DNA from 2 places in the Devosia oryziradicis genome. Region 1 is predicted to be linked to the other one. Evidence: predicted binding sites of a transcription regulator. Region 1 holds the regulator's gene; the other holds the start of a gene.
What was found. The regulator LexA, encoded in region 1, represses DNA repair genes until DNA is damaged. The targets are predictions, from matches to a motif close to TGTTCNNNNTGTGTTCNG.

Region 1 (11,349 bases):
GGCGTGGCCTCGAGCCGGGACCACGCGAACTCGCCGATGCGAACCCACTGGATGCCAACCTCAGCCATGCGGGCGGCGTCACTTTCCCAGACGTCCTCGGGCCAGTGTTCAGGATAGTAGCAGACGCCGAGGGCGGGGGAGGTCATGGCAGAATCTCAGAGTACGATGAAGGGTTCGGCCTGCCCGGCGACGTCTACGTCGATGGCAAACAGGCTACCGGCATGTTTCTCGGCGGCGAGTTGATTGGCGCTGAGATTCTTGGCGGCGGTGGTGATGAAGAGGGTCTTGAGGTCCGGCCCGCCAAAAGCAGGGCAGGTTACCTGGCTTACAGGAACTTCGATGATGCGGTCGATGGAGCCGTCCGGTGCGTGGCGGACCACGCATGAACCACCCCATTTGGCGTTCCAGAGATAGCCTTGACTATCGACCACGGCGCCATCGGGGTAACCGCGACCGTCCGAAACGTCGGCGAACAGCGTCCACTCGCCGACCGGCATGCCGGTTGCCGGATCGGTCGCCACCTGCAGGATCTGCTTGGTCGGCGTGTCGGTCCAATAGGCAATGCGACCGTCGGGTGAAAAGCAGATTGCATTGGGAATCTTGACGTTCGATCGGATCGTCGTCAGTGCCCCCGCGCGATAGTGGTAGACGGCGCCGCCCGGCTCATCTTCGGCACGCTTCATCGTGCCGATCCAGAAACCGCCGGAGGGATGTACCCGGCTGTCATTGGTGCGGGTCTGGGGATTGTCCGCCTCGATCTCGTTGATGCGGTTCATGCCGCCGGTGGCCAGGTCGAATTGCTTGAGCCCGGTGTCGGTGGCGAGGACCAGGGTGTGGTCGTCGACGACCGCTGCCGCGGCGACGGTTTCGTTGAAGAGCCAGCTGTCGGCGATCTCTCCAGCCGCGGTCACGGCAAAGAGCGTTTGCTCGTTGATGTCGAAAAAGAACAGCTGCTGACGGCCAGCATGCCAGATCGGGCCTTCACCCAGTTGGCACTGACAATCCAGTAGCAGGTGTGCGGTCTGGCTCATGCTGATTTTCCTGCGTCATAGGCGGCAACAGCGGCGGCGGCGCGCGCGGCAACGTCGGTCGCAGTCATGCCGGGCTTGTAGATGTAGGTGCCCAGGCCGAAGCCGGTGCAGCCGGCGGCGAAATACTCGCCGAAATTGTCCGGGTTAGCGCCGCCAACGGCATAGACCGGCATGTCGGCCGGCAGCACGGCCTTCATGGCTTTGATGCCCTTGGGGCCGAGCACTTCGGCCGGGAAAAATTTGAGGCCAGTGGCGCCGGCCTTGATGGCACGGAAGGCGTCGGTGGGGGTGAAGACGCCCGGATAGGACTGCATCTGCAGCCGCACCGTTTCCTCGATCACCTGCTTGTTGGTATCGGGTGAAACGATGAAGGTGCCGCCGGCGTCCGACACGGCCCAGACATGCTTCCTGCTGAGCACCGTTCCAGCACCGATCGCGGCTTCGTCACCCAGTGAATTTGAGGCCAGGGCGATTGACGTCAGCGCGTCGGGGGAATTCAGCGGCACTTCGATCATGGTGATGCCGGCCGATATCAACGTCTGGCAGACGTCCACCGTCTCGGCGGGCGTGATGCCGCGCAGGATGGCTATGATGTGTCGATGGTCCATTGGACGGAACTCCAGGCTAGACGGCAAAGCTGCGCGCGGCCTTTAGGCCGGCGAGCACGATTTCGGTGGCGTCTTTGGGCTCGCCGCGGGCGCCGATCATGGCAAGCACCTGAGCGTAGTGCGCGCAAAGCGCCGGAGAGCCGATCAGTGGCACGGCGGTGTTGCCGATCAGATGACGGTTGCTGCCAATCTCGGTACCGATCAACAACCCGGACAGATAGCCGGCACACCAATCGGGCTGGCGGCCAGACAGCAGCGAACTGGCGCGCACCTGGAACAGCGTACCGAGCAACTGCGCGGGATGCTCCAGGCCCATTGCGGCACCCGCGGCAAATCCCTCGGCGCGCCCGGGGCCGTCAAGATCGCCGTTCAACGAGTGGCGCAACACCGAGTGGGTGCGCAGCACCTCGAAGATTTCGCCGGTCATGGCCGTCGAGAAATGCTCGATGCGCGTGCCGGACAGTTGCGCCCATTTCGAGTGGGTGCCCGGCATGCAGACGATTCCCGAAAAGCCTGGGGTCAACGCCGCCAACCCCAGCAACTGCGTTTCCTCGCCGCGCATGACATTGTCGGCGCCGGCTTTCTGGCAGACCCCAGGGAGGATCGCCGGGGCAATACGACCGCCGGGCATGGCTGGACGCACCGCACCGTCCAGCAGGCCGCGCAGGTCGGTCGGCGCTTCCAGGTAAGGCGCTTCGAGCCAACCCTGGCGAGCCCCCGCCATGCCACAAATCAGCACGTCGAGGGGCGCCCCGGCGCTGGCTGGCTCCACACCCTCCAGCAGTTCGGCCAACGCGCCGGGAAATTCCTCGCGGGTCAGCTTGCCCATGCCCTTGGGGGAAGTCTTCTCGAACGCCACGGCGCCGTCCTGGCCGATACCCCAGGCGCGAAGGTTGGAGGTGCCCCAGTCGACGGCAACCCAGTCTACGATCTCAGTCAACGATATTCCTCACCGCGGCAGGCTCGACGCGGCGCGACCCTAAAGGCTGATGCCCGTTTCAGCCAGCGCGAAATTATGACCTAGAAGACTCCGGTTTGGCCGATCGGGTCCCCTCGTTTGGTAAGATTTTCGGAGCGCCAAGCAATATGAATGGGTGCGATTCTCATTTGTATGATTTTTTCCTCGGAATCGACTTCACTCTGGCGTAAGCCATGCTAGAACCGCTCCGAACGATGGGCGCGACGGCGCCCGCGGACCCAAGAGGAACATGACATGACTGCAGGTAATGGCCAGGGCGATGCGCCCAAGAAGCTGCGCTCGCGCGCCTGGTTCGACAATCCTGACAATCCCGATATGACCGCGCTCTACCTCGAGCGCTACATGAATTTCGGCGTGTCGCGCGAGGAGCTGCAGTCCAACAAGCCGATCATCGGCATTGCGCAGACCGGTTCGGACCTCAGCCCCTGCAACCGGCACCACATGGTGCTGGCCGAGCGCGTCCGCGAAGGCATCCGCGAAGCCGGCGGCATCGCCATCGAATTCCCGGTGCATCCGATCCAGGAAACCGGCAAGCGCCCCACGGCCGGCCTTGACCGAAACCTCGCTTATCTGGGCCTGGTGGAAGTGCTCTACGGCTATCCGCTCGACGGTGTCGTTCTTACCATCGGCTGCGACAAGACCACACCGGCCATGCTCATGGGCGCGGCTACGGTCAACATTCCGGCAATCGCGCTTTCCGTCGGCCCCATGCTCAATGGCTGGCACAAGGGTGAGCGCACCGGTTCGGGCACGATCGTGTGGAAGGCCCGCCAGATGATGGCGGCAGGCGAGATCGACTATCCCCAGTTCATCGAACTGGTGGCGTCGTCGGCTCCCTCAACGGGCTATTGCAATACCATGGGCACGGCATCGACCATGAACTCGCTTGCCGAGTCCCTCGGCATGCAGCTGCCTGGCTCGGCCGCCATTCCGGCACCCTATCGCGACCGCCAGGAAATGGCTTATCGCACCGGCAAGCGCATCGTGGACATGGTGCACGAGGATCTCAAGCCGTCCGACATCCTGACCAAGGACAACTTTATCAACACCATCGTCGTCAATTCGGCAATCGGCGGCTCGACCAATGCGCCCATCCATATCCAGGCCATTGCCAAGCATATCGGCGTCGAGCTGGAACTGCAGGACTTCCAGACCTACGGCCACAAGGTGCCGCTGCTGGTCAACCTGCAGCCGGCAGGCGAATATCTGGGCGAGGACTATTACCATGCCGGTGGCGTACCGGCCGTGGTCAACGAGCTGATGAGCCAGGGCCTGATCCGCGAGAACGCGCCCACGGTCAACGGCAAGAGCATCGGCGAGAACTGCCGCAATACACCGATCCAGGACGAGAAGGTCATCCGCCGCTTCGACAACCCGCTCAAGACCGATGCGGGCTTCCTGGTGCTGCGCGGCAACCTGTTCGACAACGCCATCATGAAGACCTCGGTGATCTCGACCGAGTTCCGCGATCGCTATCTCAACAACCCCGAGAGCCCGGGCGCCTTCGAGGGCAAGGCCGTGGTGTTCGACGGGCCGGAAGACTACCACCACCGCATCGACGATCCGTCCTTGGATATCGATGAAAATACGCTGCTGTTCATGCGCGGTGCTGGCCCGATCGGCTATCCGGGCGCCGCTGAAGTCGTCAACATGCGACCGCCTGCCTATCTGATCAAGAAGGGTGTCCATGCCCTGGCCTGCATCGGCGATGGCCGCCAGTCCGGCACGTCCGGCTCGCCGTCCATTCTCAACGCATCGCCGGAAGCGGCCGCGGGCGGCAACCTTGCCATCCTGCGGACCGGCGACCGGGTACGGATCGATCTCAACAAGGGTCAGGCCAATATCCTGATCTCGGACGAGGAGATCGCCAAGCGGCGTGCGGATCTGGAATCGATGGGTGGCTACAAGTATCCCAAGCACCAGACGCCGTGGCAGGAAATCCAGCGCGGCATCGTCGGCCAGCTGGGCGAAGGCGCCATCCTCAAGCCGGCAGAGAAGTACCAGCGCATTGCCCAGACCAACGGCGTGCCGCGCGACAACCACTGATCGCGCCGAAGCGTAACAAGGAGGGGGCTCGCGCCACGTGCGGGCCCCTTTGCTTTTCTTGCGCTGTATCGCCCATCCCCGTTCGCGGCTCTTCAGTCCAGACGAAGCGCTGGGGGCTTTCGGGCAGGAACCGGCCAAGGACAAACAAAAAGGCCACCGCTGGTTTCGCGATGGCCTCTCGTGAGCGGCGCCGAAGCGCGCTCGTCTTGCAATGGAGACTAGAGCAGGGTCAGGTTGGTCGCGGACTGCTTGCCGTCGCGGCCGGTTTCCAGCTCGTAGGTCACCTTGTCGTTCTCGTAGAGGCCCTGCAGGCCCGAACGCTGAACGGCGGAGATGTGGACGAAGGCGTCCTTGCCACCGTCTTCGGGCGAGATGAAGCCGAAGCCCTTGGTGGTGTTGAAGAATTTCACGGTGCCGGTGATGAGGGCCATGATAGGTTCCTTTATGCTCGTAACGAGCGGTTATCCGATGGCAACATGCCAAGGGGACATAACGTTCGCATGGTCGAGAAGGAAGCCACGGACCGGCTTGGCCGGCGTCAGGCAGCCGACTTAGGCTGAAAACGTATGGTACCTATGTGGCATGGAACGGATCGTTCTGCAAGATGGCCACCAGTAAGAGTTTGCAGATACTGCGCTTTACCGTTTCGGCGGCCCCAAATGCCAAGCAGAACCAGTCCTGCTCCGTCCTCAATAGTCTCGTTCGAACCATGCTGGCGGCGCAGAGCCAGAGCTGGTTGGGATCGCAAAATTCCGCAACGGTGGGCGCTCTTCGAGGCTGGCGACCCGTCGGCAAAGACAGCACTCATTCAGCGCAAAAGCGTCAGCCCGAATCCCTGGCCATCGCTGCCGATGGTCACCCAGCGACCGCTGACATCGCATTGCAGCAAGAGCGTGTCGTTGTTGCGAATGCCCACCACGGCGCCGACCGAAGACAATTCGCCCTCGAGCAGGCAGCCGATGACCGGCGCCCCGGCCTCGGCTTTTTGCCAGCCAGTGCCAGCCTGGCAGATGGAGACAGACTCACCCGCATTGATTCCAGCGCCCGGTGAAAAGGTCACGTCACCCACCCAGCAGCGGGTCTCCTTCACGCTTGCCTCCTGGGCGAGCGCAGGTCCCGCCGGCAGGGCCAGCAGCAGCAAGGCACCCAGCCAGGCGGCGCGCATCAATATTTCCGCAGCAGGCCAACCAGGCGGCCCTGCACCTTGACCCGGTCGGGTGGGAAGATGCGGGTTTCGTAGGCCGGGTTCGCCGCTTCGAGCGCCACCGTATTGCCCTTGCGGCGCAGGCGCTTGAGCGTGGCTTCCTCGTCGTCGACCAAGGCCACGATGATCTCGCCGGTCGAGGCCTGGTCCTGCTTCTTGATCAAGACGGTATCGCCATCAAAAATGCCGGCATCGATCATGGAGTCGCCGCGTACTTCGAGCGCGTAGTGCTCGCCGGCACCCAGCATTTCGGGCGGAACCATGATGGTGTGAGAGTGGCTCTGGATCGCCTCGATCGGCGTACCGGCCGCAATCCGGCCCATGACCGGAATGGCGACGGGTCGAACATAGTCCTCGGTCGCCGAAATACGCGAGGGCGGCGAAGCCACCTTGCCCAGATTGCCCTCGATGACCGATGGCTCGAAGCGCGCCTTGCGGCCGCCCAGCGACGGGTTCATCGAATCGGGAAGCTTGACTACCTCGAGCGCCCTGGCCCGGTTGGGCAGGCGGCGGATGAAGCCGCGCTCCTCCAGCGCCGTAATCAGCCGATGAATGCCCGACTTGGACGCCAGATCGAGCGCATCCTTCATCTCATCGAATGATGGCGGGATGCCGCTTTCCTTCATCCGTTCGTGGATGAACATCAGCAGCTCGTGTTGTTTGCGCGTCAGCATGGGCCCCTCGGGGAGAGAATCGGAACATAGGCAGAACGACTATATGTGTTCCAGTTATGTTCCGCAATATGCTTGCTGACGCACCAGTCTAGCGCCCAGTTGGACTGTCAGAACGCGTCGATGGACAGGGCTTCGATTGTGGTTCCCGCAGGTTGCCCCGGATCACCCTCTGGCTGGATGATCAACATGTTGGCGCCGCCCAGGGACGAGGTGTGTCCGCTGTCGGTCTGGGCGATCGGTTCGAGCTGCGGGCCGTTGGGCGTGTGCACGAGGCGGGCGCGCATGAAATGGCGTCGCGCGGTATTTGGCGGCGTTGCGGCGGCGAGCGGCAACCGCCAGGTTGGTGGTTCAGCGTATCCAAGCCAGCGGCGGAGAGCGGGCTTGATGAAGACGATCGCCGTGACCATGGCCGATACCGGATTACCCGGCAGGCCGAAAACCAGGGTTTTGCCACGGGTGCCAAACATCAGCGGCTTGCCCGGCCGCATGTTGATGCGCCAGAAGTCCAGGGTCACGCCCATCTCGAGCAGGAGCTCCTGGACGATATCATGGTCGCCGACGCTGGCGCCGCCCGTCGTGATCAGGATATCGAGGTCGCCAGCAAAGATGTCCGCCAGCTTCGAGCGCAGTTTTGCCCGCTCATCCCCGACGATGCCGTGATCATCAACGCTCTGCGCATAGGGGGAGAGCAGGGGGGCGAGGCCGTAGCTGTTGGAGGCGACGATCTGGTCGGGTCCCAGTGGGTCGCCTGGCAGAACCAGTTCGTCCCCAGTGGCCAGCAGGGCGATGCGCGGGCGCCTGGCGACGTTAAGTATGGCGCTGTTGGCAGCGGCAGCTACCGACAATTGCATCGCACCCATGCGTGTGCCCGGCGCGATCAGCTGTTGACCGCGCGCAAAATCGTTACCCCGCGGCCGCACGCTGTGACCGGGACGCGCGGGCGCCGTGAACGAAACATGGCTGCCGTCGACGAGGGCCTCTTCCTGCATGATGACGGTATCGGCGCCCTCTGGCACCGGAGCTCCGGTGAAGATGCGGACGGCCTCACCTGGGGCGACCCGTCCGGAAAAGCCGGCACCAGCCTGCGATGTGCCGATGAGGGAGAGGCGATGCCCCTCGACCACGTCGGCCGCCCGCAGGGCATAACCGTCCATGGCGCTGGCATGGAAAGGCGGCTGGTCGTGGGCGGCAATCAGGGGCTCGGCCAGAACCCTTCCGCCAGCCTGGGAAAGGGGCACCCGTTCGGCCGTTGGCGCCGGTACGCGCTGCAGGATGGCGGCAATGGCGTCGTCGACGGGAAGCAGGCTCATGAGCGGGTAAAATCGCCGGATTTGCCGCCGGATTTTTCGAGGAGGCACATGTCGGTGACGACCATGCCGCGGTCGATGGCCTTGGCCATGTCATAAAGGGTCAGGGCTGCAGTGGAGGCAGCGACGAGTGCTTCCATTTCAACGCCCGTTTGCCCCGTCGTTTCGGCCGTGGCGTGGATCAATATGGCGTCAGCACCATCGGCTTCGATGTCCACACTGACCTTGGTCAGCGGGATCGGGTGGCAGAGCGGAATGAGCTCCGAGGTTTTCTTGGCGGCCATGATGCCGGCGATGCGGGCCACCGCCAGGGCGTCACCCTTCTTGAGGCCTCCACCCATGATGGTGGCGACCGTTTCCGGTTGCCCTACTATACGAGCCTGCGCCACGGCGCGTCGACGCGTAACCGCCTTGTCACCGATGTCGACGATATGCGCCTCGCCCTTGGCATTGAGGTGGGTGAGGCCCGGGGCCATCAGCGCACAGCCTGCGGGGCGCCCATCAGCAGCGCGCGGGTGGCGGCCACGACGTCGTCCTGCCGCATCAGGCTCTCGCCGACGAGGAAGGTGCCGATGCCGGCCCGCTGATCCAGCATGACGACGTGGTCATGATTGACGATGCCGCTCTCGCTGACCAGAAGCGTGCTCTTGGGGATGCCGACCGCCAGGTTGATCGATGTTTCGAGGGTCGTCTCGAAGGTGCGCAGATTGCGGTTGTTAATGCCGATGAACTCGGCCCCGAGCGCCAAGGCGCGATCGAGCTCCAGCTGGTCGTGCACCTCGACCAGGGCATCCATCTTCCATTCTTCGGCCGCGTCCAGCAGGTAGCGGGCCACGTCGTCGCCGACGGCGGCGAGAATGATCAGGATGCAATCGGCGCCCCAGGCCCGGGCTTCGGCGACCTGGTAGGTCTCGAAGAGGAAGTCCTTGCGCAGCACGGGCAGTTGCGTGGCGGCGCGGGCTTCGATCAGGTAGCTCGGCGAGCCCTGGAAGCCGGGACGGTCCGTCAGGACCGACAGGCAGGCGGCGCCGGCCATTTCGTACGAGCGGGCAATCTCGGCCGGGTCGAAATCGGCGCGGATCAGGCCCTTGGAGGGACTGGCCTTTTTCACCTCCGCAATCAGGGCATAATGCCCCTGCGCCCGCTTGGCCTTGATAGCGCGTATGAAGCCGCGCGGGGCGGGCTGGTCATGGGCTTGCGCGACCACTTCCGCCCATGGGCGCATGGCCTTGGCAGCGGCGATCTCCTCGCGCTTATAGGCTTCGATCTGCTGGAGGATGTCGCTCATGGCTCGCGTCCGTTCGATACCGCCACGAGGCGGGCGAGTGTCTGTTTGGCTTTGCCGGAATCGATGGCGGCGCGCGCCAGGGCAATGCCGGTGTCTATTGTGTCCACGCGATCGGCCACAAACAAGGCGGCGGCGCTGTTGAGCAGCACGATATCACGATACGCCCCAGGCGCGCCGTCGAGCAGCGCGGTCATGGCGCGTGCGTTGTCGGCCGGGTCGCCGCCGCGCAGGTCGTCCAGCGTGGCGCGCGGCAGGCCATATTGTTCTGGCGTGATCTCGAACGTCGTGAGGCTGCCGCCTTCGATCTGGGCGATGTGCGTCGGTCCGGTCGTGGTGATTTCGTCAAGCCCATCGCTGCCATGCACCACCCAGGCCTTGACGGCGCGGTTGGCCAGCAGCGCCGCGGCAACCGGCTCCACCCATTCCTCGGCATAGACGCCGAGCAGATAGCGCCGGACGCCAGCCGGGTTCGATTGCGGACCCAGCAGATTGAACAGGGTCCGCGTCCCCATTTCGCTGCGCGAGGGACCCACATGCTTCATTGCGGGATGGTGCATCGGCGCGAACATGAAACCGATGCCGGCCGTGTCGACGCTGGCGCCGATTTCAGCCGGCGTGAGATCAAGTTTGACCCCCAGGGCCTCGAGCACCTGCGAGGCGCCCGATTTGGACGACAGGGCGCGATTGCCATGCTTGGCGACTGGCACTCCGCAGGCCGCTACGACGATGGCGCTGGCGGTGGAAATGTTGAGCGTACCGGCCTCGTCGCCGCCAGTGCCGACGATGTCGACGGCGTGCTCCGGCGCCGATACCGGGATCATCTGCTCGCGCAGGATCGAGACGGCGGCGGCGATTTCCACCACCGTTTCGCCCTTGACGCGCATACCCATCAGGAAGGCGCCGATTTGGCTGGGCGTGGCTTCGCCGGCCATGATGGTGCGCATGACGCCGCGCATTTCTTCGCCGGTCAGGTCCCTGCGATTGGCGATCTTGTTGAGCGCTGCCTTGATGTCCATCACGCCGCTCGCTTCTGGTTGAAGTCGCGGGCCAGGTTCAGGAAATTCTGCAGCAGGGCATGGCCGTTTTCGCTGGCGATGCTCTCGGGATGGAACTGCACGCCGTGCACGGGCAGGCTCTTGTGCTGCATGCCCATGATCAGGCCGTCATCGGTGGTGGCGGTGACCTCCAGCACATCGGGCAGAGTGTCCTGCTTGACGATCAGGCTGTGGTAGCGCGTCGCCTCGAAGTCGTTGTTCAGCCCGCGGAACAGGCCCTTGCCGGTATGGTGGATTTTGGACGTCTTGCCGTGGACGAGATGCGGCGCCCGGATCACATCGCCGCCCATGGCCTGGCCAATGGCCTGATGGCCCAGGCATACGCCCAGAATGGGTACCTCGCCCTTGAAGCGGTCGATCAGTGCCAGGCAGATGCCGGCCTCGTTGGGCGTGCAGGGACCGGGCGACAGAACGATCGCCTCGGGCGCTATGGCGGCAATTTCGTCGAGGGTGATCTTGTCGTTGCGGTGCACGGTAATGTCGGCACCCAGTTCGCCCAGGAAGTGGACAAGGTTGTAGGTAAAGCTGTCGTAGTTATCGATGACGAGCGTGCGGGTCATTTATTGGCTCCAGCGCGGCAATGGGAACAGGTTCGGTGGTTAGAACCAGTTCCGCCATCGTTGTTGAAAGGTTGACTGCGCCGTCATTGCCCGATCCTCGCCTCGCCAGCATAGCGTAGCGCTTCCTCGGCGGCGCTGAAAAGGGCGCGGGCCTTGTTTTCGCATTCGAGCTGTTCGAGTTCGGGCTTGCTGTCGGCGACGATGCCGGCGCCCGACTGCACATAGAGCTTGCCATCCTTGAGGATGGCGGTGCGCAGCACGATGCAGGTATCCATGGTGCCGTCGGCGCCGAAATAGCCGACGCAGCCGCCATAGATGCCGCGACGCGACTTCTCCAGCTCGTCGATGATTTCCATCGCCCGCACTTTCGGCGCGCCGGACACCGTACCGGCCGGGAAGCCGGCCGAGAGGGCGTCGACGAAGTCGTATTTGGGGTCCAGCACGCCCACGACGTTGGAAACGATGTGCATGACGTGGGAATAATATTCGAGGAAGAACTTGTCGGTGACCTTGACCGTGCCGGTCTTGGCGACACGGCCCACGTCGTTGCGGCCGAGGTCGAGCAGCATCAGGTGTTCGGCCAGTTCCTTGGGATCG
Region 2 (11,349 bases), 1.7 Mb from region 1:
ATGGCTTCAGTCTCGCTGCGCTCATCGTGGCCCTCGATGGGGCCGATGATTTCGACAGCGGGAAAATCGGCTTCAAGGGTGGTGCGAAATCCGGCCAGGCGGTCGGAATGGTCACGCAGGTGCAGGGAGCCGGCAATGACGGCCACCTTGCCGCCCTGGGGCAGGAAGCGCCCCATCAGCGAAGCGGCGGTGCGGCCGGCGGCGACATTGTCGATGCCGATGAAGTGGCGGCGCAGCGTACCCGGCAGGTCCGAGACCAGGGTCATGATCGCAATGCCGCGGCGCGTGGCGCTGTCGACCGCGGCCTGTACCGAGGGCTCCTGGCTGGCCACGATGATGGCGCAGTCGCATTGGCGGGCGTCGAGGGCATCCAGGCTCTCGGCCAGCGCATCGGCATCGAGCGCGCGGATGCGGCGCGTCTCGATATGCATGCGATCGGCCAGGGCCGGGCCACTGCGACGCTCGATGGCGTCGGCGAGGCTGGCCATGAATTCGTTGGTGCCACCCGGGATGACGAAGACGAGCCGCAGGTCGCGGGCCCGCGCCAGCAGCGATGCGCCCAGATCGCGCTGGAAACCGATCTCGGCAATGGCGGCCTCGACCCTTTCGGCCGTGGCGGCGCGCACGCCCGGGCGGCCGTTGAGCACGCGATCGACCGTGGCCAGCGACACGCCGGCGGCCCGCGCCACATCATGCACCGTGGCCCGGCGTCTCAGACCGATTTCGTTCACACTGTCTCCCCGCGCGTTTGCGCAGAGCTTTGGCAGGCCCCGCCGAAAGGTCAAGTGCATCGTTGCGGGCAGGCGACGAAGCAGGCTACACGTTCCCCGCAAGATTACGGGGGCGAGCATGGCCATTGCAGTTTCGACGTTCGGGACCTTTGGAGACAAGCGGGTCGATCAGTTCCGGCTGGTCAGCGACACCGGGGTCACGGTCGATCTGATTTCCTATGGCGTGGCGGTGCGCGACTGGCGCGTGCCGGTGGCCGGCGGCGAGCGCTCGGTGGTGCTGGGCTTTGACACATTCGAACCCTATCCGCTGCACAGCCCGCATTTCGGGTCGCTGGCCGGGCGCGTGGCGAACCGCATCAAGGGCGCTTCGTTCGACCTCAATGGCAAGACCTACAAGCTATCAGCCAATGCAGGCGACCTGCAGCTGCATGGCGGTGACGAGGGCCTGGGCCGCCAGGTCTGGGATGGACAGGTTGACGAGGCCAACAATGCGGTGCGCTTCACCCACTTCTCGCCCGACGGCGCCATGGGCTATCCCGGCAATGTCAACTTCGCCGCGACCTATACGCTGCGCGGCAATCGCCTGCGGCTGGAATTGACCGCCACGACCGACCAGCCAACCCCGATCAGCCTGGTGCAGCATCAGTATTTCAACCTGGGCACCACGGATGACGTCCTGGACCACACGATCCAGGTCAATTCCTCCGCCTATACCGAGCTCGGCGCCGACCTGGCGCCGACCGGCGCCATCCTGCCCTCGGCGGGCACGATCTACGACCTGCGTCAGCCGCGGACGATGCGGGACGCTGCCGGGCAGCCGGTCGACTACGACATCGGCGTGGCGCTCGATACCGGCCGCAGCCATGCCGACCCGATCGCCACGGTGGCCGGGCCCGACAGGGCGCTGACGCTCAAGCTCTGGAGCGACCGGCCGGGCGTCCAGGTCTATAATGGCGTCTGGACCGACATTCCGGTGCCCGGTCTCAACGGCAAGAGCTACAAGAAGCATGCCGGCTTCTGCCTGGAAGACCAGGCCTTTGCCGATGCGGTGCACAATCCGCATTTCCCCAACGTGATCCATTCCCCCGAGCGGCCCTACAGCCACTGGTGTGAATTCGAGATCGCCTGAAGCCAGCCTCCTGACGCGACCTGTCAGGGCATTGGCGCATTGTCTTTCCAATGCACATTGGAGAGACCCATGGCCACGCCCTTTACCATTGCGGTTCCCGAGGCCGATGTCGCCGACCTCAAGGCCCGCCTGACCGCCACCCGCTTCCCCAAGACGCTTGAGGGGGTGGGGTGGGACTATGGCACCGAAGGCGCCTTCCTGCGCCGTTTCGTCGACTACTGGGCCAACCAGTATGACTGGCGTGCCGCCGAGGCGCAGCTCAATGGCTTTGCCCAGTTCACCGAGGTGGTGGACGGCGAGACGATCCATTTCGTGCATGTGCGCGGCGAGGGTCAGACCAATGTGCCGATCCTGCTGACCAATGGCTGGCCGTCCAACTTCGTCGAATTGCTGCCGCTGGTGCCGCTGCTGACCAGGGCGGTGGATGGGGTGGCCTTCGATGTCGTCATCCCCTCGCTGCCCGGCTATGGCTTCTCGAGCCAGCCGACCCGGCCCGGCATGCATCTGAGTGCCGTGGCACCGCTCTGGGCGAAGCTGATGACGCGGCTGGGCTACGAGCGGTTCATGATCTCGGGCTCCGATATGGGCGCCGGGATCGAGATGGGCCTGGTGCGGGATTTCCCCGAGCGGGTGATCGGCGCCCATTATGTCGGTGTCTACTATGGCTTCCCGCGGCCGGACGATCCAACTCCCGAGGAAGAGGCCTATTTCAAGATCGTGGACCAATGGGGGTTCACCGAAGGCGCCTATGCCATGATCCAGGGCACCAAGCCGGCGACGCTGGCGGTCGGGCTCAACGATTCCCCGGCGGGGCTGGCCAGCTGGATCCTCGAGAAATACTGGAAGTGGGGCGATACGGGCGGTGACATCCTGCATGCCTTCGAGCTGGAGGATCTGGCGACGATCCTGTCGGTCTATTGGTTTACCCAGACCATCGGCTCCTCGGTACGGCTCTACAAGGAAGCCTTTGCCGACCCTGACCTCATCCGCAAGCCGTCACGCCATGCCGTCCCGCACGCCGTCCTGCTACCGCCGAATGACAATCCAGCGCCGCGCGCCTGGGGGGAGCGCAATCTGTGGAATATCGTGCGCTGGACCGAACCTCGCGAAGGCGGGCATTTCCCGGCGCTCGAAATCCCCGAGGCGATGGCGCATGACATCCGGGCTTTCCATGGCCAGATTTCGTGACACTCGCCTATCCGAGCCGCCCCATTGAGGGGCACGAAGGCCATCTTCCGGTGCTTGGCTCGGCTTGCAGAATCTGGCATCAAGTGCTCCCGCGGGAGAACAAAGCATGGACAAGACCGAGCGTCTCTTTGCCGTCATGGACGCACTGCGCCGCCATCGCCGGCCCGTCACGGCAGCAGCCATGGCCGAAGAGCAGGGCGTCTCGGTGCGCACCATGTATCGCGACGTGCAAACCCTTATCGGGCTGGGCGCGCCTATCGATGGTGAAGCCGGGGTCGGCTACATGCTTAAGCCAGGCTTCTTCATGCCGCCCCTGATGTTCACGCCCGAGGAACTCGAGGCCCTGGTGCTGGGTGCCCGCTGGGTGGGGGCGCAGCCCGATGACGGACTGGGTGCGGCTGCACGGAACGCGCTGGCCAAGATTGCCACGGCCTCGCCCGAAGACCTGCGTGACCGCATCAACGACACCGGGCTCTGGCCGGTGGCGGTGTGGAGCGCCGATTCTCGCCGGCCCATGCCCATACTGGGCCAGGTGCGCCAGGCCATGCGTACGGAAAAGGCCCTGCGGATCGCCTACGAGGACGAAGGCGGCAACCCGTCCGAACGCGTTATCTGGCCGGTCCAGCTGGCTTATTACGAGGGCAAGCAGGTGATCGCCGCCTGGTGCTGCCTGCGCGCGGCTTTCCGCAATTTCCGCACCGATCGCATCGTTGAACTCGAAGTGACCGAGGAGCGCTACGGCAAGCGCCGCGCAGTGCTTGAACGTGAGTGGCGCGACAGCTGGCAGCAGGATCCGCGCTGGCAGGGCGGCGACCAGGCCCAGGCCTGATCCTACCAGCCCAATTGTCCGGCGAAGGCAGCCAGCCAGCCAAATGCCAGGGCAGCCAGGCCCAGCGTATGCAGCAGGGCAATGCCCCAGGTGGTGGCGACGAAGCGCGGCTTGACCGTCTTGTGGCGATAGACTTCCTGCGCCGCCAGTCCACCGATGATACCGAAGCTGAGATCGACGACATGCAGGTTGGTTTCGCTGACGCGGTACTTGCCGGTCAGCGCATAGAGCTTGTCGAAGCGGTAGAGCAGGGCCGAGCCGGCGCCCATGCCAGCATAGAGCAGGCCAAGCCATTGCGGCGCGCGGTCGCTGGCGATGGCCCACAGGATCAGCAGCGTCATCAAGGTTGCCGCTGCGGTGCGCAAGCCGAGCTTGTAGCGCGAGACCCCGGGGGCGGGTTGCTTGATCTCGCGCAGGGTGGCCGGACGTGGCGCGGGCGTGGTGTCGGTTATGGTGACGGCCACCGCCGAGGGTCGTCCCTTGCGGCCCAGGGCCGTGTCGAAGGCGAGCCGGTCACCCAGATGCGGACGACCACCCGTGATATTGGAAATGTGGACGTAGTAATCCCGGCCCGTGTCGTCGCGCACGAAGCCGTAGCCGCCCTTGTTGTTCCACTGGATCAGTTCGCCCGAGTGCCGCATCGTTCATCCGCTGACAGCGCACCATGACAAATATGAGGCGCCGGTTAACGGGGAATGACGGCGTGGCCAACGGGTGATTGATCGGCAATTGCCGATGGATTAGGCTCCATGGGTTGCCGAACAGATCATTGCTGCCGCCATGTCTGAATCTGCCAAGCGTTTTGTCCTCCGCCAACTGGAGCGCAGCGGCGTTGCGCTCAATGGCCCCGCTGCATGGGATCCGCAGGTGCATGATGAGCGCCTGTGGGCTCGTCTGTTGCGCGACGGAACACTGGGCCTGGGCGAGAGCTACATGGATGGCTGGTGGGACGCAGCCGGGCTTGACCAGTTCCTGTTTCGACTGGTGAGCAGCCATATCCAGGATGCCTTTCCCCGCGACCTTGCCGAGATGTGGAGCGTGGCGCGCGGGCGGCTGCTCAACCTGCAACGTCTGCGCGTTACCGAGGTGGGCGAGAAGCATTACGATATCGGCAACGATCTCTACGCCGCCATGCTGGACCAGCGGCTGATCTATCCCTGTGGCTACTGGAAGGATGCCCGGACGCTGGATGAGGCGCAAGAGGCCAAGCTCGACCTGGTCTGCCGCAAGCTTGGGCTCAAGCCCGGCATGCACGTTCTCGACATCGGCTCGGGCTGGGGCGGGTTCCTCAAATTCGCCGCCGAGCGCTACGGGATATCGGGCATTGGGGTCACCGTCAGCAAAGAGCAGGCGGCACTGGCCAATGAGCGCAATGCGGGGCTGCCGGTCGAAACGCGGCTGCTCGACTACCAGGCGCTCGAGGGACAGTTCGACCGCATCGTTTCGATCGGCATGTTCGAGCATGTCGGCTACAAGAATTATCGCAGCTATTTCGAGAAAGCGGCCAGCTTGCTGGCTCCAGGCGGGCTGTTCCTGCTGCACACGATCGGCGGCCACACCTCGACCACGCATGGCGATCCGTGGAGCGAAAAGTACATCTTCCCAAACGGCATGCTGCCCTCCATCGCCCAGATCGGCAGGGCCATCGAGGGGCTGTTCGTCATGGAGGACTGGCACAATTTCGGCGCCGATTACGACCGCACCCTGATGGCCTGGCGAGACAATTTCGATGCTGCCTGGCCGCGGTTGGCGGGCGAAAAGTACGACGAGCGGTTCAGGCGCATGTGGCGCTACTATCTCAGCAGCTTTGCCGCGCTGTTCCGCGCCCGCAATATCAGCCTCTGGCAAGTGGTGCTCTCACCCGAGGGCGTCGCTGGGGGCTATTCAAGCATCCGTTGAGGCGGATTCACGTGAAACACTTATCCACAGGCTTATGCACAGCGCACCTGGCTAGAACAGCAGCTTGCGCAGCGGCAGCTTGATCGCGCCGGGGAAACCGGCGGCCAGATCGCGCGGAAAGCGCGTCCGCAGCGGTTCGGGAAACACATGCCCTTCCGGCAGGGCATCGAGCGGGAACCAACCAGCCTCGGTGATGAATTCGCCTTCACCCGGGTTGGCTGACGTGTCGAGTTCGCCCGAGACGTAGTCGGCGAGGAACCAGAATTTGAGAATGCGCTGCGCTTCGTTCCAACCCTCGTCGATATAGGCAAGCCGGGTCGCCACGACGTGAATACCTGCTTCCTCCAAGGTCTCGCGTTCGGCGGCGCGGGCCAGTTCCTCAGTGCCCTCGACGCCCCCGCCCGGCGCCACCCAGAAATCGTGCAGGCCGGGCTGCTGGTGGCGAACGAGCAGAATCTTTCCATCGCGCACTACCAGCGCGCCACAGGAAATACGGTGGATCATGGTCAGGCCGCTCCGAGGTTGAGGCGGTAGCTTAGCGCCTCGGCGATGTGCGGGCGATCCACCTTGTCCACGCCGGCCAGATCGGCCAGGGTCCGCGCCACCTTGAGCACGCGGTGATAGGCGCGCGCCGAGAGGTTGAAGCGTTCGGCGGCCTGAAGCAGGAGGGTCTGGCTCTCCTTGTCGGGGTTGACCACCGCCTCGATCAAAGTCGCACTGGCGCCGGCATTGGTAAAGACGTCCGGCGCACCATGCTCGGCGAAGCGCTGGCGCTGCCGCGCCCGGGCGCGCGCTACCCGTTCCGCCACGGTAGCCGAGCTCTCCGCAGCGCTGGCGGGAGCAATCATGTCGGCGGCGGTTACCGCCGGCACGTCGATGCGGATGTCGATGCGGTCGAGGAAGGGCCCCGAGACCCGGCTCTGGTAGTCGTCGGCGCAGGCCTTGCCGCGGCGGCAGGTATGGCCGGGCGTGCCCGCCATGCCGCATTTGCAGGGATTCATCGCCGCGATCAGCTGCACCCGGCTGGGATAGCTGACGCGGGCATTGGCCCGGGCAATGACGGTTTCGCCCAATTCCAGCGGCTGGCGCAGGCTGTCGAGCACGCTGGGGGCAAATTCGGGCAGTTCGTCGAGAAACAGCACGCCGTTATGCGCCAGGCTCACCTCGCCCGGACGCACCCGCAGGCCGCCACCGACCAGGGCTGCCATGGACGCGGAGTGGTGTGGCGCGCGGAACGGCCGGCGGTCGGAAATCGCCCCGCCCGCCAGTTCGCCGGCAATGGACTGGATCATCGAGATATCGAGCAGTTCACGCGGATCGAGCGGCGGCAGGATGGAGGGCAGCCGCGCCGCGAGCATCGACTTGCCCGCGCCTGGCGGCCCCACCATCAGCATGTTGTGGCCGCCAGCCGCCGCCACTTCCAGGGCCCGCCGGGCCACCTGCTGGCCGCGCACATCGCCGAGGTCGGGCAGGGCGCCCTGTGGCAGATATTTGCGTGGCACGGGGCGGGCGGCCAGCTGATGGCCGGTCAGGTGATTGGCCAGCGCGAGCAGGCTCTCGGCTGCGACGATGTCGAGTCCATCTCCGGCCCAGGCGGCTTCAGGGCCCGAAGGTTCGGCGCAGATGAGGCCAAGGTCGCGCCCCTGGGCAGCAATGGCGGCAGGCAGGATGCCGCCGACATGGGCAAGGCGCCCGTCGAGCCCCAGCTCGCCCAGCGCCAGATAGCCATCGAGCGCATCCTGTGGAATGGCGCCGATAGCGGCCATGATGCCCAGCGCGATGGGCAGGTCGTAGTGGCTGCCCTCCTTGGGCAGGTCGGCCGGCGCCAGGTTGACCGTGATGCGCTTGGGCGGCAGGCCGAGACCGGATGCCACCAAGGCAGCGCGCACGCGCTCCCCGGATTCCTTGACAGCCTTGTCGGGTAGCCCGACCAGGATGAATTGCGCCATGCCCGGCGCGATCTGCACCTGAACATCAACAGGCACCGCCTCGATGCCCTGAAACGCCACTGTCGCTACGCGGGTAACCATCGCTCAAACGCCCCAATTGCGGGGCAATCTAGCAAAGCAGTTGCAGAGGAACAAGAACGTAAAGCGAACAAATTACGGCTCGTTAACCACGCCGCTTGCCACAAAGGTAAACCTAATCCGGCGTTAACCGCCGCATGTTGAATCAAAGGCTTAGTTTGTACTGCGTAGAGTTCTGCCCGATGATCGCCAGCTGGCCGCTTCCCTCGATGTCCGCTTTCGCCAAGGGCACCGTCGCAGCCATGCTGGCCGCTTTGCTGGTCGCCTGCTCGTCCGGCGGCGGGCTCTATGGCCCGATCCAGGGCGACAACCGTCCCCATTCCGGCGTCGACCGCGCGCGCAACATGCCCATCCAGGGCATCGACGTGGCGCGCTACCAGGAAAACATCGACTTCCGCCAGGCCTTCGCCTCGGGCATGCATTTCGTCTTCATGAAGGCGACCGAGGGCAAGGACTATCTCGATCCTAACTTCCGCACCAACTGGGTGCGGGCGCGGGATGCGGGCATGCCGCGCGGCGCCTATCACTTCATGACCTGGTGTTCGCTGGCCTCGGAACAGGCGGCCTGGTTCATCAGCCAGGTGCCCAACGATCCCGATGCGCTGCCGCCGGTGCTGGATCTGGAATGGAACAACCATTCGAGCTGCAAGACCAAGCCAAGCCGTGCCGATGCGCTCGAAAAGGTGCGCTACATGCTCGACGCCATGGAGCGCCATACCGGCAAGCTTCCCATCATCTATACCGACATGAACTTCCATCGCGACGTGCTCGAGGGCGAGTATTTCCCCAACGCCTTCTGGCTGCGCTCGACTGCCGCAGAACCGCGTGAGCGCTATGGCAACCGCACCTGGACGTTCTGGCAGTGGACGCAGACGGGTGTCGTGCGCGGCGTGCGTGGCGAGGTCGACCGCAACGCCTTCTATGGCGGCCAGAATGAGTGGATCCAGTTCCTGCTGACCGGCTGCGATCCGCGCGCCATCGCCTCGCTGGGGCCGAGCGGCCGCTGCCAATCGGCGAAATAGCCAATCGCCAAGCAAATCCGGGGACTTGTCACCGATTCGGCGCGGGTCTAGCCTTGCCCCATAATTGAACCGGGCCGCGGGCCCGTGAGCGAGGAGAACCGGCATGGCCAAAGGTCAGATGCGCAGCAACAAGGAAGCCAAGAAGCCGAAAAAGGACAAGCTGGCGGCCGCCAAGCCGGTCACCGGCCTGGGTGCCGGCAGCGCTGGCAACACCGCCAAGAAGTAAGCTTCGGGCCAGTTCAACTATGCGAGCGGTCGGCGCAAGCCGGCCGCTTTGCTTTAGGCTAGGCTGCGGCGCCGGCCAGCAGGCCACTGGCCTTGACGCCGTCGAAGACGAACTGCACCGCTAGCGCGGCCAGGAGAATGCCCACCACGCGCGACACCACGGCAAGGCCGGTCACGCCCAGCAGGCGCTGGATGGGAATGGCGACCAGCAAAGTCAGCCAGGCCAGGAACAGGATCACCACGATGGCGACCAGCACCGCCCAGAACTCGGCGGGGTTATGCGTGCCCGTGGTGAGGAGGATCACCGCGCTGATGGCGCCCGGTCCGGCCAGCAGCGGCATGGCAAGCGGAAACACCGCAATATCCTCGCGCGAACGGGCCTCCACCTCTTCCTGATCGGTAATGTCGGTGCCGCCGGAATGGCGGGCGAAAACCATGTCGATGGCGATCAGGAACAGCAGCAGGCCGCCGGCCGTACGCAGGGCGGGAATGGTGATGCCGAACACTTCGAGGATCGGGTTACCCAGGACGGCAAAGAGCAGCAGGATCACCCCGGCGATGATGACGCCGCGGGTGGCAAAGGCGAAGCGCTGCTTGGCGGTATTGTGCTTGGTCAGCGCCGCGAAGATGAAGGCGATGTCGGCCACGCCCACCGTGGCGAAGAGGGTCGCGAAGGCGACGAGAAAGGTCGTGGTGGGCATGGCTGCGGGCTCCGTTGCGCCCAGCATTACGGCATTTGCCGCCTGAGGCCAACCTTGCCAGCGCCGCAGGCGCCCCCTAGGGTCGCGGTGCCAGCCAGGAGCGCGCCGCATGCCAGATTTTTCCGCTATTCGCGGCGTCCTGTTCGACAAGGATGGCACGCTGGTCGATTTCAATCGGACCTGGTTCCCCGTGGTGATGGCGCTGGCCAGGGAGGCCCGGTCCGGCGATGAAGATGAGGCCCGCGCCCTGGTCGAACGGGGTGGCTATGATTGGACGGAGCAGCGCTTTCGCAGCGGCTCGGCCGTGGCAGCCGGGACAAACGCCGACATTGTCGACCTGTTTCATCCGGAGCTTGCGGGCGAGGAGCGAGAAGCCAAGATTGCAGCCTTCAATGCCATCACCACCCAGGAAGGCGCGAGGCGCGCGGTGGCGATCAACGGGCTTGCCGCGGCCATCAGGCAATTGTCCTCCGGGGGTATGCTGCTGGGCATTGCCACCAATGATTCCGAGGCGGGCGCCCGCGCTACGGCCACTGCCCTAGGCCTGGGCGACCAGTTTCACAGCATTATAGGTTACGATTCAGTGGCGCAGCCCAAGCCGTGGCCGGACCAGTTGCACCTGTTCGCCCAGCGGACCGGCCTTGCGCCCAGCGCCATTGCCATGGTCGGCGACAACAACCACGACCTCGACATGGCCCATGCCGCCGGGGCGGGCCTCGCCATCGGCGTGCTCTCCGGCAACAGTACGCGTGCCGAACTGTCTAACCGCGCCCATGTCATCGTCGACAGCGTTGCCGACCTGCCGGCGCTGTTTGGGCGCAAGGGCTAGAGCATGCGTGCGCCGGTGGCGAGGCCAGCCAGCAACAGCAAGGCGGCGCCGTCGATCCAGCCGCGGCTGCGCGTCAGCCAATGTGAGCGAGGCCGGTCGGTTGGCAGGAAGCGCAGCAGCCACACCGCCCCATAGAGTATCCAGACGATGAAGAAGGCCACCATGACCAGGTCAGCGTAGCCGGAGCGGTTGAAGCCGACCATGATACGGGTAATGCCGGCGCCGAGCAGGATCGAGAGCAGGTAGGCGCCCAGCACGAGGGCAGAATTGCGCCAGTAGACGGCGGTCAGTCGCGGGTCGACAGGCCGGTTCCGGCGCCAGCGGCGAAAGACGAAATAGCCGATGCCGGCCAGAACCAGCGCGACGAGCAGAAACATCAGCCGCGGCGCTTCTCGATGGCGTCCCAGATCATCACGGCGATGTCCGGGCCGCCGAAGCGCTTGATCTCGCGGATGCCGGTGGGCGAGGTGACGTTGATCTCGGTGAGGTAGTCGCCGATGACGTCGATGCCCACGAAGATCATGCCGCGTTCCTTCAGCGCCGGGGCGATGGTGGCGCAGATTTCACGCTCGCGGGCGGTGAGTTCGCTCAGTTCCGGGCGGCCGCCGACATGCATGTTGCTACGCGCTTCGCCATCGGCGGGAATGCGATTGAGGCCGGCCACCGGCTCGCCGTCGATGATGATGATCCGCTTGTCGCCCTTGCGCACATCCGGCAGGTATTTCTGGATCATGAACGGTTCGCGATAGTTGCTCTCGAACAGCTCGAG

Region 2: JI749_RS02590 (YifB family Mg chelatase-like AAA ATPase) is a predicted target of LexA. The motif match lies at 7,859-7,876, and genes of this name have one in related genera.

The regions. Positions count from the first base shown of each region.
Region 1 is NZ_CP068047.1:2,235,839-2,247,187, forward strand. It holds gene JI749_RS11205 (beta-galactosidase) at 1-146, opposite strand, end outside; gene JI749_RS11210 (SMP-30/gluconolactonase/LRE family protein) at 156-1,031, opposite strand; gene JI749_RS11215 (2-dehydro-3-deoxy-6-phosphogalactonate aldolase) at 1,028-1,639, opposite strand; gene JI749_RS11220 (2-dehydro-3-deoxygalactonokinase) at 1,656-2,579, opposite strand; gene JI749_RS11225 (IlvD/Edd family dehydratase) at 2,853-4,664, shown strand; gene JI749_RS11230 (cold-shock protein) at 4,883-5,095, opposite strand; gene JI749_RS11235 (hypothetical protein) at 5,473-5,829, opposite strand; gene lexA (transcriptional repressor LexA) at 5,829-6,542, opposite strand; gene JI749_RS11245 (molybdopterin molybdotransferase MoeA) at 6,650-7,852, opposite strand; gene moaC (cyclic pyranopterin monophosphate synthase MoaC) at 7,849-8,325, opposite strand; gene trpC (indole-3-glycerol phosphate synthase TrpC) at 8,325-9,137, opposite strand; gene trpD (anthranilate phosphoribosyltransferase) at 9,134-10,156, opposite strand; gene JI749_RS11265 (anthranilate synthase component II) at 10,153-10,752, opposite strand; gene trpE (anthranilate synthase component I) at 10,836-11,349, opposite strand, start outside.
Region 2 is NZ_CP068047.1:523,308-534,656, forward strand. It holds gene JI749_RS02555 (LacI family DNA-binding transcriptional regulator) at 1-731, opposite strand, end outside; gene JI749_RS02560 (aldose epimerase family protein) at 850-1,860, shown strand; gene JI749_RS02565 (epoxide hydrolase family protein) at 1,930-3,048, shown strand; gene JI749_RS02570 (helix-turn-helix transcriptional regulator) at 3,155-3,877, shown strand; gene JI749_RS02575 (DUF1294 domain-containing protein) at 3,880-4,518, opposite strand; gene cfa (cyclopropane fatty acyl phospholipid synthase) at 4,658-5,776, shown strand; gene JI749_RS02585 (NUDIX domain-containing protein) at 5,828-6,280, opposite strand; gene JI749_RS02590 (YifB family Mg chelatase-like AAA ATPase) at 6,283-7,806, opposite strand; gene JI749_RS02595 (glycoside hydrolase family 25 protein) at 7,986-8,825, shown strand; gene JI749_RS17515 (hypothetical protein) at 8,929-9,051, shown strand; gene JI749_RS02600 (MarC family protein) at 9,110-9,751, opposite strand; gene JI749_RS02605 (HAD family hydrolase) at 9,861-10,580, shown strand; gene JI749_RS02610 (hypothetical protein) at 10,577-10,957, opposite strand; gene gshB (glutathione synthase) at 10,957-11,349, opposite strand, start outside.